DNA from 4 places in the Rhodopseudomonas julia genome. Region 2 is predicted to be linked to each of the others. Evidence: riboswitches for the same ligand, from Rfam matches in the RefSeq annotation. Region 2 holds a riboswitch; each other region holds the start of a gene.

Region 1 (3,800 bases), on a different contig from region 2:
CGCTGGTCCCGGCACGGCATTCGCCGTGCACGCACAACCCGGAGTGATGGCGGGGCTTGCCGGTCCCTCAGGAGGCAGCATCGTGCGCGGTCGCGATTGGTATCTTCTTGCCGGCGACGAAACGGCGCTTCCTGCCATCAGCCGTTTCCTGGAGATTCTTCCCGCCGACACGCCGGGCCGCGTTTTGATCGAGGTTGCGGGCGCTGAGGACGAGCAGCCGATGGGCGGTGGTGCGATTGAGGTCGAATGGATCCACCGCGGCGCCGACAGGCCGGGCCTTCGCCTGAGCGAGGCCGTCCGTGCCGTCGAATTCCCGCCCGATGCCGCCTCTCCCTATGTCTGGGCGGCTTGCGAGTTCAACGCCTTTAAGGCGATCCGCAACCATCTGCGCACCGAGCGCGGGCTGAAGAAACAGGATCACCTCGTGGTCGCTTATTGGCGGCAGGGTGAGCCAGAGGATACGGCGCCAGGGAACGATTGACGAGCGAGCCAAGCCCGTCCCCAAGCCTGGCCTCCAGCCTCGCCGCTGACAACCTCATCCGACTTGCGGCATCTCCTCAACCCCGAAAAGCGCTCAGGCGATCGCGACCGGGCGGTGGTTCTCGTCGACGGCGACCATCACGAACGTCCCCTTGCCGCACAGCCTGCGGTTCTCCGACAGGAGCGCCTCGGCAACCATGGTCACCTCGACGGTCATCGAGGAGCGCCCCGTCGCCACGATCGCGGGCTGCAGCTCGATCATCTCGCCGGTCGATACCTGATCCATGAAATCGACACGTTGAGAGGACGCCATGACGACGATCTTCCGGCAATGGCGGGTCGCCGCGACAAACGCCGATTTGCCCATCGCGGCGAGCACATGGCCGCCATAGAGGCTGCCGTAATGGCTCGTCTGATCGGGAAAGACGATCTCGGTCGAGCCGCTTTGAGGCGTCGGCATTTCCGGCCCGTCCGACAAGGGGGGCAGCGCCCCGCCATATCGCTCCAGCGTATCGGCGGCCACCATGTTGAAGACGCCACGCGTCGACAAGCGCCGTTCGCCGGACAGCGGCGCTTCGGCGACGAGATCGACTTCAACGCTGAGCGAACGGCGGCCGACGCGAACGACCTTTCCCGTCAGCTCGACGATTTCGCCCACATGCGCCGGGACATGAAAATCGATGCGTTCGCAGGAGGCGGTGACGAAATCGACATGCGCGTAGCGCGAGGCGACGAGAAAGGCGACCTTGTCCATATGCGCAAGGCCGATGCCGCCGAAGAGCGTGCCGTGGTGATTGGCGTCGCCGGGAAAGACGATGTCGATCAGCCTGGTGAAGCCGTTCGCAGGGCGCTCCAACCCATTCTCTTGCCCATTCTCCAGCCCAATCTCCGGCACGTTCATCGCGCTCCCCCCGCGCTCTCAACGCGCAAAGCCTTAGCTGCCATGACCATGTCGAAAACCTCCCGATAGCGCAAAGCACCGCCCCCAGATCGCAAATGCCGGGCCCCGGATCGCGGACGTGCCTGGGCACCTTCCCGGCTCAAGCGCACCGCGAAGCAAGACGTCAAGGCGGACTTTCTTCCGATCACTCGGAAGGAAGCCCGGCTTCGCCGAAAGTCGCTATGAGCCCCCGTGGCCTGGTCCTCTTCTGCGGCCTTTTGCCATTCTCGCCCTGCCTCAATTGAAGCCGCGGGAACCTCGTCCGCAAAGGCGCCGGCTGCCTCCAATCGCCTCTCGCGACTGCGAAAGCGCCTTCCCATCAAGTCCATGCGCCTGCAATTCATCTTGACGACACAGGCGAGATCGTGGTCCGCTCTCTCTGACGGTGCCTCCTTGGAGGCTGAAAAGGGAACGCGGTGCGGGCTATGCTCAAATCCGCGACTGTCCCCGCAACTGTGAGCGGCGAATCGCTCGTCACAATGCCACTGGCCCCGAGGGTACCGGGAAGGCGGCGACGCGATCATGACCCGCAAGTCAGGAGACCTGCCGTCAACCGTGGTCACGCGCGGTCACGTCGGTCGGGGATGTGCCGATGGGATAGACTTCATGAGCACCCGCGCATGAAGCGTCCTCGATCGCGGTGATGTGCCAACCGGCCGTGCGCCGCCTTGAGGTCATCTCGTGTTTTTCTCTCGCCCCTCGCGTGAAGGCGTTCCGCCGCAACGCTTCATTGCCGTTTGCGCCGGCCTTCTTGTCTCCGCCGGAATGTCTCCGGCTGCCGCGCAGGACGATGACGTCGTCGAACTCCCCGAACTGTCCGTCACGGCGAACCTGACGGCGACGCCCCTCACGCAGGTCGGCAGCGCGGTGACGGTCATCACCGGCGAAGAGCTGCAGGCGCAGAATATCCATGACGCCGCGGAGGCGCTGCGCCAGGTGCCGGGCGTTTCAATCAATGCGGCCGGCCCGCGCGGCCAGTTCACGCAGCTCAGAATCCGGGGCTCTGAAGGCAACCAGACCAAGATTTTCGTCGACGGCATCCCCGTCAACGATCCCGCCCGGGGCTCGGAATTCGATTTCGCGCATCTTCTTGCCGACAACATCGAACGCATCGAGGTGCTGCGGGGACCGCAGAGCGCGCTCTACGGCTCCGACGCGATCGGCGGCGTCGTCAACATCATCACCCGCCGCGCCGAACCCGGCACGCATCTGACGGCCCGCCTTGAAGCCGGCTCGCACAAGACGCTGAGCGGCAACGCCACCGTTGGCACGGCGGGCGCCAACTACGATTTTCTCGCCGGCGCCTCCGGCGTGCGCACCGACGGCGTCTCCGTTGCGGACAAACGGCTCGGCAACACGGAAGACGACGGCTACGAAAACGGCACGCTCTTCGCCAAGGGCGGCGTCGACGTCACCGACTGGCTGAACCTTTCAGGCGTTGCACGCTACACGCGCCTGCGCACGGATCTCGATTCGGAAGGCTTCCTGCCCTCCGTCGGCCATACCGGCCCGCTCGATTCCAACCAGGACATGAAGGGCGACCAGCTTTTCACGCGCGCCCAGGCGAAGGTGACGCTCCTCGACGGGCATTGGGAACAGCTCGCCGGCATCTCCTATACCGATCAGAACCGCGATTATCGCGATCTCGATCCGACCACGGTCACGAGCACTTACGAAGGCGAGCGGCTGCAGTTCGATTACCGCTCGACCTTCATGTTCGATACGCCCGCCATCGCCAATGCCGGGCATACGCTCACCCTAGGCGTGGAGCGGGGCGAAGACAGCGCCGTCTCGGACAGTGCCTGGTCCTCCTTCGATCGCTCCATCACCTCGACGGGCTTCATCGGCCAGTATCAGCTGAGCCTGTTTGAGGATCTGTCGCTGACGGCCGGCCTCCGCCACGACCAGAACGACGTCTTCGAAGATGCCACCACCTACCGGCTGACCGGCGCCTACAATTTCCGCCAGACCGGCACCAAGCTGCATGCTTCCTACGGCACCGGCGTAAAGAACCCGACGCTCTTCGAACTCTACGGCTACACCAACACCTATCGTGGCAATCCCGATCTCGAGCCGGAAGAGGCGAAGGGCTTCGACGTCGGCGTCACGCAGGCGTTCTGGGCGAACCGCGCCTCGTTCGATGTCACTTATTTCAATCAGGAGATCTCGAACCTCATCACCGGCTCGGGGCAGACCTCGATCAACCAGCCGGGTGAATCCAAGATCGATGGTGTGGAAGTCGCGCTGACGGTGGAGCCGCTCGACAATGTGACGGTGACCGGCTCCTACACCTATACGGACGGCGAGGACGCGACCGGCAACGACTTGATCCGCCGGCCGCAAAACGTCGCCAGCCTCGTCGTCAACTACGCCTTCCTTC
Region 2 (3,800 bases):
AGCGCGATGTTGAGCGTATTGACCCCGAGCACGGTGAGCCCTCCGAAACCGAAGAACACCGCTTGCAGGAGAAGCCCGACGAAAAGCGCCGGAAAGGCGGCCCAGCCGAGCACCAGCCCGGCCAGACCGTTCATGATGAGATGGACGCTGGAGGGACCGATCGGGACATGGATGAGCGAGGCGACGAAGAACGTCGCGCTCAACACCCCGGCTGCCGGCATCTTTTCCGCCGTCAGCGATTTAAGGCCGAGCGCGATGCCCCCGGCCGCGAGCACCGCACCCCCGATGACGACGTCATTGGCGAGCGCACCGTCGACAATATGCATCGATCCCTCCTGCCGTCATTCGACGTCGTAAGCGCGCACCCAGATGACGGCGTCCTGCGAGAGCTCTTTGCCCTCGAACTCCGTCTGCGGGCCCGTGCCGAGCGCGGCAAAGCCCCAGAAACCGGCCTTCGGAACGCCGAAGGTGAAGTAGCCGTTCTCGTCGCTCATCGCGACGACGGCACCGCCCGGCATCGGCGAGGCTTTGGGCTCAGAGGGCTTGTTGTCGTCCATGGAGGGTTCGGCCGCCATGTATTCGACTTCGATCTCGGCACCCGCGACAGGCTTGCCCTCCGACAGCACCCGGCCCGTAAAGCTGGAACCGGCCAGAATGTTGGTCGGGCGATCGAGCGGCACGATTTCCGTCGCAAGCCCTTTGGGCTCGGCCCAATCGGTCGGCAATTGCGCCCGGTTGAGATAGGCCTTGGCGATCTGCTGGATGTAGATGTCCTCGCTCTCCTCGTAATAGGGCTGAGGCACGACGACGAGCGTGTAATCGCCGGCACGCTTGGCCGGCAGCGTGGCATCGAAGGCTTGGGCGCTGTTTTCGAGCCCCTCGAAGGTGATCGGCTTGAGGCTGTCCTTGAGATCGATCTTCTTGCCGCGGAAGACGGCGTAGAACTCTTCCGGCGCGCCCATATCCATGACATGGCCGTTCTCGAACGGGTGCCAGAAGATGAGCTTCAGCGGCACATCGCCCGGCTCGGCGAGGTTCACCTCGGGCGTGTAGATCAGCTGAAAATGCGCTTCGGCTGCGGCGGGAAGAAGGAACGCCGCCGATGTGAGGGCGGCACAGGCAAACTTACGAAATTTCATTCGTATCGTCTCTCCAATGACTGTTGCGGGAGAACCGCGACAGTGATGCGGAAAGGACGATCGGGGTTTTGGCGAGGATTGGGCGCAAAAGGGATTCATGGCGCCGTTCCACCGCCAGACGCTCACCCCGGCGTCCGTTGCGGTGCGGCACCGGTGGCCCGGCGTCGCGCGTCAGCGGCAGGTCTCCTGGCTTGCGGGTCACAGCGTGGCTTCGTCTTCCCAGCGCAGATGCGCCAGTGACATGTTGAAGCCCTGCTCGCCGCTCACAGTTGCGGGGGCAGCCACGGTTTCGGTCCCTGCTGGGTACGCCTCACCGTGTTCCCTTTTAATCCGGTCGCTTTGCGTCCGGAAACCGTTGACACCCCATCTGCCGGCGAATGGCCACAATTGTCAATGCCGTGCAGTGCTGGCAGCTATGCTGGGCATGGCTTCCCTTTGCCGGCATCATGTTCGGTCGAAGAGCGCCCTACGGCATAAAAAAAGGCCGACCGCATATAGCGGCCGGCCCTCTCAAACTTGCGCAGCGTGGCTGCGTTCAGCGCGCGGCCATCCGCTTCTCGCCCATTCCGGCTTTTGGCTTGCTGCTCTTACGCAGCATCCGTTCCAGACCGGCCTGAGCGCCCTCGTTGCCGCGGCCCGCATCTCGCCGGCCATTCGCGCCACCATTGCGGCTCTTATGCGCGCCGGCTTCCGTCCGCTTCGCCGAACGGCCTGCCTCCGCACCTTCCGGCCTGCGGTTGCGACCCTCTTTCGGGGCATCGCCATTCCGGCCTTCACTGCGCGCCTCGAAGGCGACCGGTTTGCCCGAGCGCCTGCGATTGCGTGAGGGAGAATTGCGCTTGCCGGGCTGGCGTGATCTTTCGTCGCGCCGCTCGCCCGCCTGCTGGCGCACGCTTGCGGCCGGAGCCTCGTCGGCTTCGCCGACCGGCTCGCCGCCCGCAACCTGGTTCGCAATCGCCTCGCCGCGGGCCTCGCTACGAGGTGCCGCGCCATGCGCATCGATCCTCTTGCCGATCAGCTTCTCGATATCGCGCAGAAGACCCCGCTCGGAATGATCGCACAGCGAGATCGCAATACCGCTCTTGCCGGCGCGCGCGGTCCGCCCGATGCGGTGCACATACGCCTCCGGCACGTTCGGCAGCTCGAAGTTGACGACATGCGAAACGTCGTCGATGTCGATGCCGCGCGCCGCGATATCGGTGGCGACCAGGACAGCCACACGACCGTTGCGGAAGGCACCAAGCGCCTTCTCACGCTGATTCTGGCTCTTATTCCCGTGGATCGCCGCAGAGCGCAGGCCGGCCTTGTCGAGATGCTGGCTCACCCGGTCGGCACCGCGCTTGGTGCGCGTGAAGACGATCGCACGCTCCATATCGGATGCGCCGAGAATATCGACGAGCATGTCACGCTTGGCGGCGCTCGCAACGTTGATGACGCTTTGTGCGATCTGCTCGATCGGACGAGACACCGGAGCGACGGAGATTTCCGCCGGCTGACGGAGAAAATCGCCCGCAAGCTTGCGGATCGCCGGCGGCATCGTCGCCGACAGGAGAACCGTCTGACGCTCACGCGGCATCTTCGCCAGGATCTTGCGGATCGCCGGCATGAAACCGAGATCGAGCATCTGATCGGCCTCGTCGAGCACGACGACGTCGGTCTGATCGAGCCTGATGGCACCGGTCTGCATATGGTCGAGAAGCCGCCCAGGCGTTGCGATGACGAAATCGACGCCGCGTGAAAGCGCCTTCACCTGCGGTCCGGGCCGGGCGCCGCCGATGACGACCGCCGACGACATGTTCACGAAGCGCCCGTAATTGCGCACGCTGTCGGCGACCTGCTGGGCAAGCTCGCGCGTCGGCACGACGATGAGGGCATGGCAGGTCCGCGGTGCGGCCGGAACCATGGTGCGGCTGAGCTTATCGAGAACCGGCAGCACGAAGGAAGCCGTCTTCCCGGTTCCCGTCTGCGCCGTGCCGAGGAGATCGCGGCCGGCAAGCATGGTCGGGATGACCTGCTCCTGAATCGGAGTCGGATTGGTATAGCCTTCGGCGGCAACGGCACGAAGGATGGGCTCGGCCAGGCCGAGTTCATTGAAAAGTGTCAATATGAGCTTTCTCGTCGCGGCCAGCCTGAGACGGCCGGCGCGAGCTATGTCACTTGGTTTTGGAAGCCTGCGTAGATCAGCTGCCGGGAGCTTGCGCCTCAAAAGGCGCCTTCAGGGCAACGATCGATACGGAAAGTTGCTTGTGACCACCGACGGCGACGAACGCCTCTACGCGCGGGGTCATCACGCCCTTGAACCACGCCTGGCGGCAATTAGCAACCGCAATCGCGTTCCCTGCCCCTGAAAGGAGGCGCTCAAGGCGGCCTGATTTGTGGATCCGAGCTTGCAAACAGCCGCAGCGATCCCCGGCCCCGTCTTGCCCGCTCTCTTGCCGGCACCGGCCGGCGCGCGTATCTCGGGGTCTGTTCGCACGCTCTCGCCCGAAGCGGCGCGCGAGCCACAGCCTTTCGCAACCTCGGCGCCACTGCAACATGCGTCCGCCCTGGTCTCTCAGAGGATCTCGTTTCGTGACCCGCCTGATCGCTCCGACCCGTCTATGGAAGGATGGCCGCTTTGAGAGCGGCCTCGCCGTGGAGATCAAGGCGGGCGCGATCGGT
Region 3 (3,800 bases), on a different contig from region 2:
GGCCCGCCCGGAAAGGCTGGTGCCGAAACGTCAGGCCTGTCTTTGTGCCCGCGGCGCCCAGACGTCGTCGGTGGCCCCGTTGCCATTCAGGCGGCGGCTCGCGATGAACATGAAATCGGCGAGGCGGTTGATGTAGACGAGCACGTTCGGGTTCACCTTTTCCTCCAGCGACAGTGCGACGATACGCCGTTCGGCCCGGCGGATCGTGGTGCGGGCGACATGCGCCTGGGCGGCGGCGATCGTGCCGCCCGCCAGCACGAAGTTCGTGATGCGCGGCAGGGCGGCATTCATCGCTTCAAGCTCTGCCTCCAGTCGCTGAAGGGGCTCCTCGCCGACGCGCAGATGCTCGCCGTGCTCGCCCGGCATGTGCAGGTCGGCGGCGAGGTTGAAGAGGTCGATTTGGACATTGCGCAGCATCTCACAAAGCTCGGTATCGTCACCCGCAAGAGAACGCACGAGGCCGATCTGCGCGCTCGCCTCGTCGATGGTGCCGTAGGCTTCCACCCGCTTGTCGCTCTTCGACACGCGCATGCCGCGCCCCATGGATGTTTCCCCCTTGTCACCGCCTCGGGTGACGACCCGGGTCAGGCGCACGCGCTCGTTTTTTCCTTCATGGCTCTGGCTCATCTCTGCCTCCTTGCTGAAAGGTTGCGCTTCGTTTGGCTGCGAAGCGGCAGTGCTTGCGGCTCGCGTATGAGGATGCGCGCTTTGTCGCGATTGACAAGCCGCCAGAACGCGAACTAACCACGACATGTTGGGGGTGTCGCCTCCATCAAATCAAGACGTGGTTCTTTCGGAGCTTTTGGCTTCGGAAGCTAAGAGGGAATCCGGTGCGCCATCGGCAAGACCGGAGCTGCCCCCGCAACTGTAAGTGGTGAGACTCTGTCGCCAGAAGGTCACTGATGCACGCTGCATCGGGAAGGCCAGGCAGGGTCCAGGATCCACGAGCCAGGAGACCTGCCACGTGCTTGGAGAACTGTCCTCGGGCGGGGTGTCCCAGGGAATGTGCCAGGCCGTTCGAGGCTGCCGCCTTCCGTTACCCGCGCCCCTTGATCACAAGGGAGTGCATTGCATGACATTGCTCAAAGTTCGATCGGGCCTCGAGTGGAAGCCCAGCCAGCGCAGAGCCTGTGCGACTTCGCCTGCGGCACGGTGATGGCCATGGAAGAGAGCCTCGCGCCGGTCGAGTTTTCGCTGGCACCGGAGGGGATGCCGCGTCGTGCGCGCGCCCTGATGATCCAGGGGACGTCCTCCGATGTCGGCAAGAGCATGCTCGTTGCTGGCCTCTGTCGCGCCTACACGCGCCGAGGCCTCGTCGTCCGCCCCTTCAAGGCGCAGAACATGAGCAACAATGCCGCCGTCGCCGACGACAGCGAGTTGCCTCCCGGTCCCGACGGCTTTGCGCCGCGCGGCGAGATCGGCCGCGCCCAGGCGCTTCAGGCGCGGGCCTGCCGGGCGGCACCGTCGATCCATATGAACCCTGTCCTGTTGAAACCGCAGAGCGGTGTCGGCTCGCAGGTCGTCTTGCGTGGAAGATCCCTCGGCAATTGTCCGGCGAAGACCTATCACCGGATGCGCCAGCAGCTCATGCCCGCCGTGCTCGACAGCTTCAACCGTCTGACGCGCGAGGCGGACCTCGTGCTGGTCGAAGGCGCCGGGAGCGGCGCAGAAGTATATCTGAGGGCTTCCGACATCACCAATATGCGCCTGGCGGAACAGGCGGATCTACCGGTCGTCTTCCTGTCCGACATCGATCGTGGCGGCACCATGGCCGCCATCGTCGGCAGTCACGAACTCCTCGATCTGTCTGATCGGGGACGGGTCGTCGGCTATCTCATCAACAAGTTTCGCGGCGACCTGACGATTTTCGAGCCGGGCATGAAGACGATCACAGAGAAGACCGGGTGGCCGTGTCTCGGTGTGATGCGCTGGTTCGAACAGGCGGATCGCCTGCCGGCCGAGGATTCGCTCGCCCTCGAACGCCCGCCCGAGCGCCGCGGCAGCGGTCTCAACATCGCCGTGCCGCGCTTTTCGCGCATTGCCAATTTCGACGATCTCGATCCCTTGTCCGCCGAGCCGGGGGTCAATCTTCGCTTCGTCAATCCGGGCTCACCGATCCCGGCTGAGACTGATGTCGTCATCCTGCCCGGCTCCAAGGTGACACGTGCCGATCTCGACGTGGTGCGGCGCGAGGGCTGGGATGTCGATATTTTGGCGCATGTCCGTAAGGGCGGGCGGGTGCTCGGCATCTGCGCCGGCTTCCAGATGCTGGGGCGCGTCGTGCGCGATCCCGAAGGCATCGAGGGGCCTGCAGGAGAAACGCCCGGCCTTGGGCTCCTGGACATCGAGACCGTGATCGGTGGCGAGAAGCGGCTCGTCGAGCTGGATGTGGGCGAAGAGACGAGCGGCTGCCGCATCACCGGCTACGAGATGCATATGGGCCGCACCAGCGGCCCCGGCCTTGAGAGGCCATGGCTTCATCTGCGCGAGCCGCGTGGCAGTCTACGCGCGGAAGGCGCGATCTCGCCCGACTGGCGGGTTGCCGGAACCTATCTGCACGGCATCTTCGGCTCCAACACTTTCCGCGCCCATTGGCTCAGGCAGGTCGGTGGCTGCGCTTCCGAGCTCGATTTCGAGGCAAGGGTGGAAGCATCGCTGGAGGCGCTCGCCGATCATTGCGAGGCCAATCTCGATCTCGATGCGCTGCTGATGCTGGCCCGCTAGCCGTAAGCTATCAATCGTTCGTCCGGCTCCGACCCGGGCCGCTGAGGTTGTCAAGCGTCAGGGCCTCGGAGACGAGCCGGATGAACATGCACGAGGATGCTGGCCCCGCCGTCTGCCAAGCCCCGAAAGGCGCCCCGGGATCTCGCCTCGGCAACTTTCTGGAGGTTGGTCGGATCTTGGTGGGATTTGGCATTTTGGGCGAACTGCGCCCGGCACGCTGTTTCCAGTGCCCGGTCAATTCGCTGATTTTATGAAGAAAACTGGTACGAACGGGTGGATTCGAACCACCGACCTTCGGAGCCACAATCCGACGCTCTAACCAACTGAGCTACGTTCGCATGTCCTGGTGAGGCGGTGCGGACCCTAGTGTTCCGCGCCGGAGATTTCAAGCGTCGGTGGGCCATAACCTGGCGCGCCAGCTTGCGATTCCCCGCCTCTGCGGCACCGCTTAACCGAGGAGCGCCGCCAAGGGAAGGGGGCGGAGAAGAAAGTCCGCCGCGGCGCCGTCGCATGGGTGCTCCGACGGCCTCGCCGTGAGGTGTCGCTGCCGCGCTTCCGCGGCCGCATGCAAGGGCATGAAAGCCGCCGTTTCGCTGCCTTGCGTCAGAGTGCCCCTCGGGGGTTGAGGGCGCCAGACGGGTGGGGCGTCTGGCCGCCTTTTGCGCCGAGGCTTTATCGTGCCGGCTTTGTCGCGGGTGCCGCTTCGGGCAGGTGCAGTTTCGAACCCTCCTCCGCGCGGCCCCTGGAAATGCGCGAGAACCGGGGATGTGCTGGAGCCGGGGATCCTGTTCGGCACAAAAAAAAGCCCGGCAAACTGCCGGGCTCGTTGGTGACGCGCGCCGCCTCTGCAGGGTGGCGTCGCAGGTCCTATTTTCTGGTCACGAAAGCTCAGTGGCTCGTGACTTTGTCGAGGTTCTTCTTCGCCGCCGTGCGGGCCGGGCGAGACGTGTCCTCGGTGACCTTGGTGAGAAGGTCGCGCATGCCGTTGCCCTGATCCATCAGCGCTTCGAAGCGCGCCCGCATAAAGGCGCTCTGAAGCTGGATCGCGTCGGCGAACGAAGTGACGCCGAGCATCT
Region 4 (3,800 bases), 1.1 Mb from region 2:
AAGGCATACGAACCTTCGGCTATTTCAACGCCGGCCAGGATTGCACGGCGGCATGCCGCGTCTACGCCGGTGCGAAGATCCATGACCGGCTCGTGGCCGATCTCGCCGATGCGGTTTCGACCCTCAAATTCGGCGCTCCGGAAGATGAGGGCGTCGAAATCGGCCCGCTGATTTCCGAAAGGCAGCGTTCGCGTGTGGCGAGTTTCGTCGAAAGAGCATTGTCGCACGGGCATATGGAGGCGGTCACCGGCGGCAGCGCAGCCGAAGGGCCGGGGTTCTTCTACAGGCCGACGGTGATCGCCGGCGCCTTGCAGACGGACGAGATCGTGCAGCGCGAGGTCTTTGGTCCGGTCGTTTCCGTGACGCGTTTCTCGGAGGTCGATGAGGCGGTCGCCTGGGCCAACGACAGCGAATACGGTCTGGCATCCTCCGTCTGGACGAAGGATGTCGGCCGCGCCATGGCGGCGGCTGCGCAGCTTCAATATGGCTGCACCTGGATCAACACGCATTTCATGCTGTGTAATGAAATGCCCCATGGCGGCATGAAGAGCTCCGGCTACGGCAAGGATATGAGCCTTTATGCGCTCGAAGATTACACGGTCGTCCGCCACGTCATGGCGAAGTGGTAGGTATCTCCGATAAGTACAGGGCCGGTGTCGCTTGAAGCGGCGCCCGTCCTCACGCCGGGACAAATTTACCTCCGCGCAACGCGCTGCCCAATGAGGTGGCCGGCGTTTCCATGCACGTCATCGTCGCGCCAGCTCACGGGAGAGACCGGCGACATACAGCTTGCTGGTCCGGATCTAGACCTCTGCTTCGATATGGGCGGCGGCACCGTCGTACGTTACGTTTCGATCGTCGAGCCCCTGGAGGTCTGATCCATGAATCTCGCGGACTGGCTTCTTCGCATGGCGCGAAGGATGCCCGAGGCACCGGCGCTTATGCGTGGCGATGACCTCGTCGCAACCTACGAAGAATTTGCCGTGCGGGCCGCACGGCTCGGGCGTGCGCTCAAAGAGGTGCACGGCGTTTCGCCCGGAGACCGGGTCGCGATCTTCATGGCCAATTCGACCGAGTATCTGGAGATCATGTATGGGATCTGGTGGGCCGGCGCGGTCGCCGTGCCGATCAACCACAAGCTCCATCCGCGCGAGGCGGCCTACATCGTCAAAGATTCGGGAGCGGGTCTCGTTTTCATTTCTGAGGGAGACGAGGTGCTGGCGCAGCGACTCGATGAGGGCGTGCGTCTGATCACGGCGCCGGGCGAGGCGTACCAGGAGCTTCTTGCCGCCGAACCGCTTGCCGCGCCACATGCGATGTCGTCGGATGCGCTCGCCTGGCTTTTCTACACCTCCGGCACGACCGGCAATCCGAAAGGCGTCATGCTCTCGGTCGCCAATCTACAGGCGATGAGCTTTGCCTATTTTGTCGATGTCGACGAGGTGCACACCGAGAATGCCGCGCTCTATGCCGCGCCGATGTCGCATGGGGCGGGGCTCTACAACTTCATGCATGTTCTTCGAGGTTCCCGCCATGTCGTTCCAAAATCGGGCGGATTCGACGTAGCTGAAATCGTGTCGCTCGCCGGTTCTCTCGGCAGTCTGTCGTTCTTCGCTGCGCCGACCATGGTCCGCCGCCTTGTGAAGCATGCGAAAGCGACCGGCTACGACGGGGAGGGAATTCGCACCATCGTCTACGGTGGTGGCCCGATGTATGTGGCGGATATCGAGGAAGCCGTTTCCCTCTTCGGACCGCGCTTCGTTCAGATCTACGGTCAGGGCGAAAGCCCGATGACGATCACGGCGCTCTCTCGTGAGCTCGTCGCAGATAGAAGCCATCCGCGCTGGCGCGAAAGGCTCGGCTCCGTCGGCACGGCGCAGTCATGCGTCGATGTGCGGGTGGCGGACGGCGATGGTCATACGCTCGCCCCGGGCGAGAGCGGTGAGATTCTGGTGCGCGGTCCGAGCGTCATGGCCGGCTATTGGCGAAACGAGAAGGCGAGTGCCGAATCTCTGCGCCACGGCTGGCTCTGGACCGGTGATATCGGCGCCATGGACGAGGATGGCTTCCTGACGCTGATGGATCGCTCCAAGGACGTCATCATCTCGGGCGGCACCAACATCTATCCGCGCGAGGTGGAGGAGGTCCTCTTGCGCCATCCCGCCGTTCAGGAGGTGTCTGTCGTCGGCCGGCCGAGCCCCGAATGGGGTGAGGACGTCGTCGCCTTCGTCGTCGCGCCGGAGAACACGCCGAATGTCGAAGAACTCGATGCGCTCTGCCGCGAGGAGATCGCCCGCTTCAAGCGCCCGAAGGACTATGTCTTTCTGGATGAGCTTCCGAAGAACAATTACGGCAAGGTGCTCAAAATCGAGCTTCGCCGGCTGCTCAGCCAAGCATAAGCGAATCGGACGGGGCCGCGAACGCGGTGCGTTTGGCTCCACATGACCGAAGTCCGACGTATGCGTGTCTGAAAGATCGCGGGCGTGGCGCGCCGACTTGTTTGTGCCTGCGCAACCGGGACGGAATGTGGCGCGCATCCGGCTTGACACTTCGACACCATCCAGCCTTTATCGCTGTCGATGGTTTCCAGCGAAACGAAGACTTCGCTGGATGAAAAGGGAATACGGTGCGGTGTAGCCAGTAGGCGCCAAATCCGTGACTGCCCCCGCAATTGTGAGCGGAGAGCGACCCCGAACGATGCCACTGGGCGTATGACGGACACCGTCTGGCGCCTGGGAAGGCTCGGGGAAGCAGAGACCCGCAAGTCAAGAGACCTGCCATCATCATGCAACCAGACCCGGCGGGGATGTCGGGGGAAGGATCGAGATGACATTCCTGTCGTCGACGACAATGCGCGAGTCTCTTTTCGGGCAATCCATTCCGCCTGCCCCCGCGGTTCTCTCTCGGAACCAGGATAGCAGACACAATGCACCGAAACGTCGCGATCGGCCTCGCAGCACTGGCCAGTCTTTCGCTCATTGATGCCGCGCATGCGAACGAAACCAACTACCCGCTGAGCATCGACAATTGCGGACAAACGATCACCTTCGAGGCAGCGCCTGAACGCGATGTCACGGTCGGCCAGTCTGCGACTGAGATTCTCTATTCTCTCGGCCTTGGCGATAAGGTCGTCGGGACCTCTGTTTGGTTCAGCGATGTGCTGCCTGAATTTGCCGAGCTCAACAGCTCGGTTGAAAGGCTTGCAGACAACGATCCGAGCTTCGAAAGCGTCGTCGCCAAGAAGCCCGGCCTCGTCTCGGTCTCTTACGAATGGCATATCGGGCCGCAGGGCATCGTCGGAACCCGCGAGCAATTCCACGATGTCGGCATCCCGACTTACATTCTTCAGACCGACTGCGTGAAAGACAATTCCACCGGCGTCGATGGGACCCGGCTGGAGATGTACAGCACCGACGCCCTCTATCGTGCGATCCGTGAGCTTGCCGAGATCCACGACGTGAAGGAGGCCGGCGAGGCGCTTGTCGCCGATCTTTCGAGGCGCGAGGCAGCTGCGGTGGAGAAGGCGAAAGAGGCCAATGCGGGTGACGTATCGGCCGTCTTCTGGTTTTCCTCCGCCGAAATGGACGTCGATCCCTATGTCGCCGGGCGCAAAGGCGTTCCCGGCTGGATGATGGAGAAGCTCGGCGTCCGCAACGTCGTGGAAAGCGACGAAGAATGGCCGATTGTCGGCTGGGAAACCATCGCCAAGGCCAATCCGGACATCATCGTCGTCGCTGAGATGACGCGCCGCCGCTTTCCTGCCGACGATGTCGAAAAGAAGCTGGAATTTCTGAAGACGG

Evidence for each region. Region 2 has a riboswitch for cobalamin ahead of J2R99_RS09145 (DUF4198 domain-containing protein). Riboswitches for the same ligand answer to the same signal wherever they lie in the genome.
Region 1: linked by a shared signal. The riboswitch ahead of J2R99_RS03805 (TonB-dependent receptor plug domain-containing protein) and the one ahead of J2R99_RS09145 (DUF4198 domain-containing protein) in region 2 are both predicted to bind cobalamin.
Region 3: linked by a shared signal. The riboswitch ahead of J2R99_RS03685 (cobyric acid synthase) and the one ahead of J2R99_RS09145 (DUF4198 domain-containing protein) in region 2 are both predicted to bind cobalamin.
Region 4: linked by a shared signal. The riboswitch ahead of J2R99_RS14310 (ABC transporter substrate-binding protein) and the one ahead of J2R99_RS09145 (DUF4198 domain-containing protein) in region 2 are both predicted to bind cobalamin.

What each region holds. Positions count from the first base shown of each region.
Region 1 covers NZ_JAUSUK010000001.1:807,926-811,725, forward strand. The annotation lists gene J2R99_RS03795 (DUF2218 domain-containing protein) at 1-481, shown strand, start outside; gene J2R99_RS03800 (acyl-CoA thioesterase) at 575-1,336, opposite strand; cobalamin riboswitch at 1,787-1,985, shown strand; gene J2R99_RS03805 (TonB-dependent receptor plug domain-containing protein) at 2,102-3,800, shown strand, end outside.
Region 2 covers NZ_JAUSUK010000002.1:14,137-17,936, reverse strand. The annotation lists gene cbiM (cobalt transporter CbiM) at 1-326, opposite strand, end outside; gene J2R99_RS09145 (DUF4198 domain-containing protein) at 342-1,139, opposite strand; cobalamin riboswitch at 1,299-1,511, opposite strand; gene J2R99_RS09140 (DEAD/DEAH box helicase) at 1,675-3,243, opposite strand; gene J2R99_RS09135 (N-acetylglucosamine-6-phosphate deacetylase) at 3,711-3,800, shown strand, end outside.
Region 3 covers NZ_JAUSUK010000001.1:779,955-783,754, reverse strand. The annotation lists gene J2R99_RS03690 (cob(I)yrinic acid a,c-diamide adenosyltransferase) at 31-627, opposite strand; cobalamin riboswitch at 770-979, shown strand; gene J2R99_RS03685 (cobyric acid synthase) at 1,162-2,724, shown strand; tRNA gene J2R99_RS03680 (tRNA-His) at 2,986-3,062, opposite strand; gene J2R99_RS03675 (phasin family protein) at 3,613-3,800, opposite strand, start outside.
Region 4 covers NZ_JAUSUK010000002.1:1,065,884-1,069,683, forward strand. The annotation lists gene J2R99_RS14300 (gamma-aminobutyraldehyde dehydrogenase) at 1-629, shown strand, start outside; gene J2R99_RS14305 (class I adenylate-forming enzyme family protein) at 882-2,399, shown strand; cobalamin riboswitch at 2,564-2,796, shown strand; gene J2R99_RS14310 (ABC transporter substrate-binding protein) at 2,927-3,800, shown strand, end outside.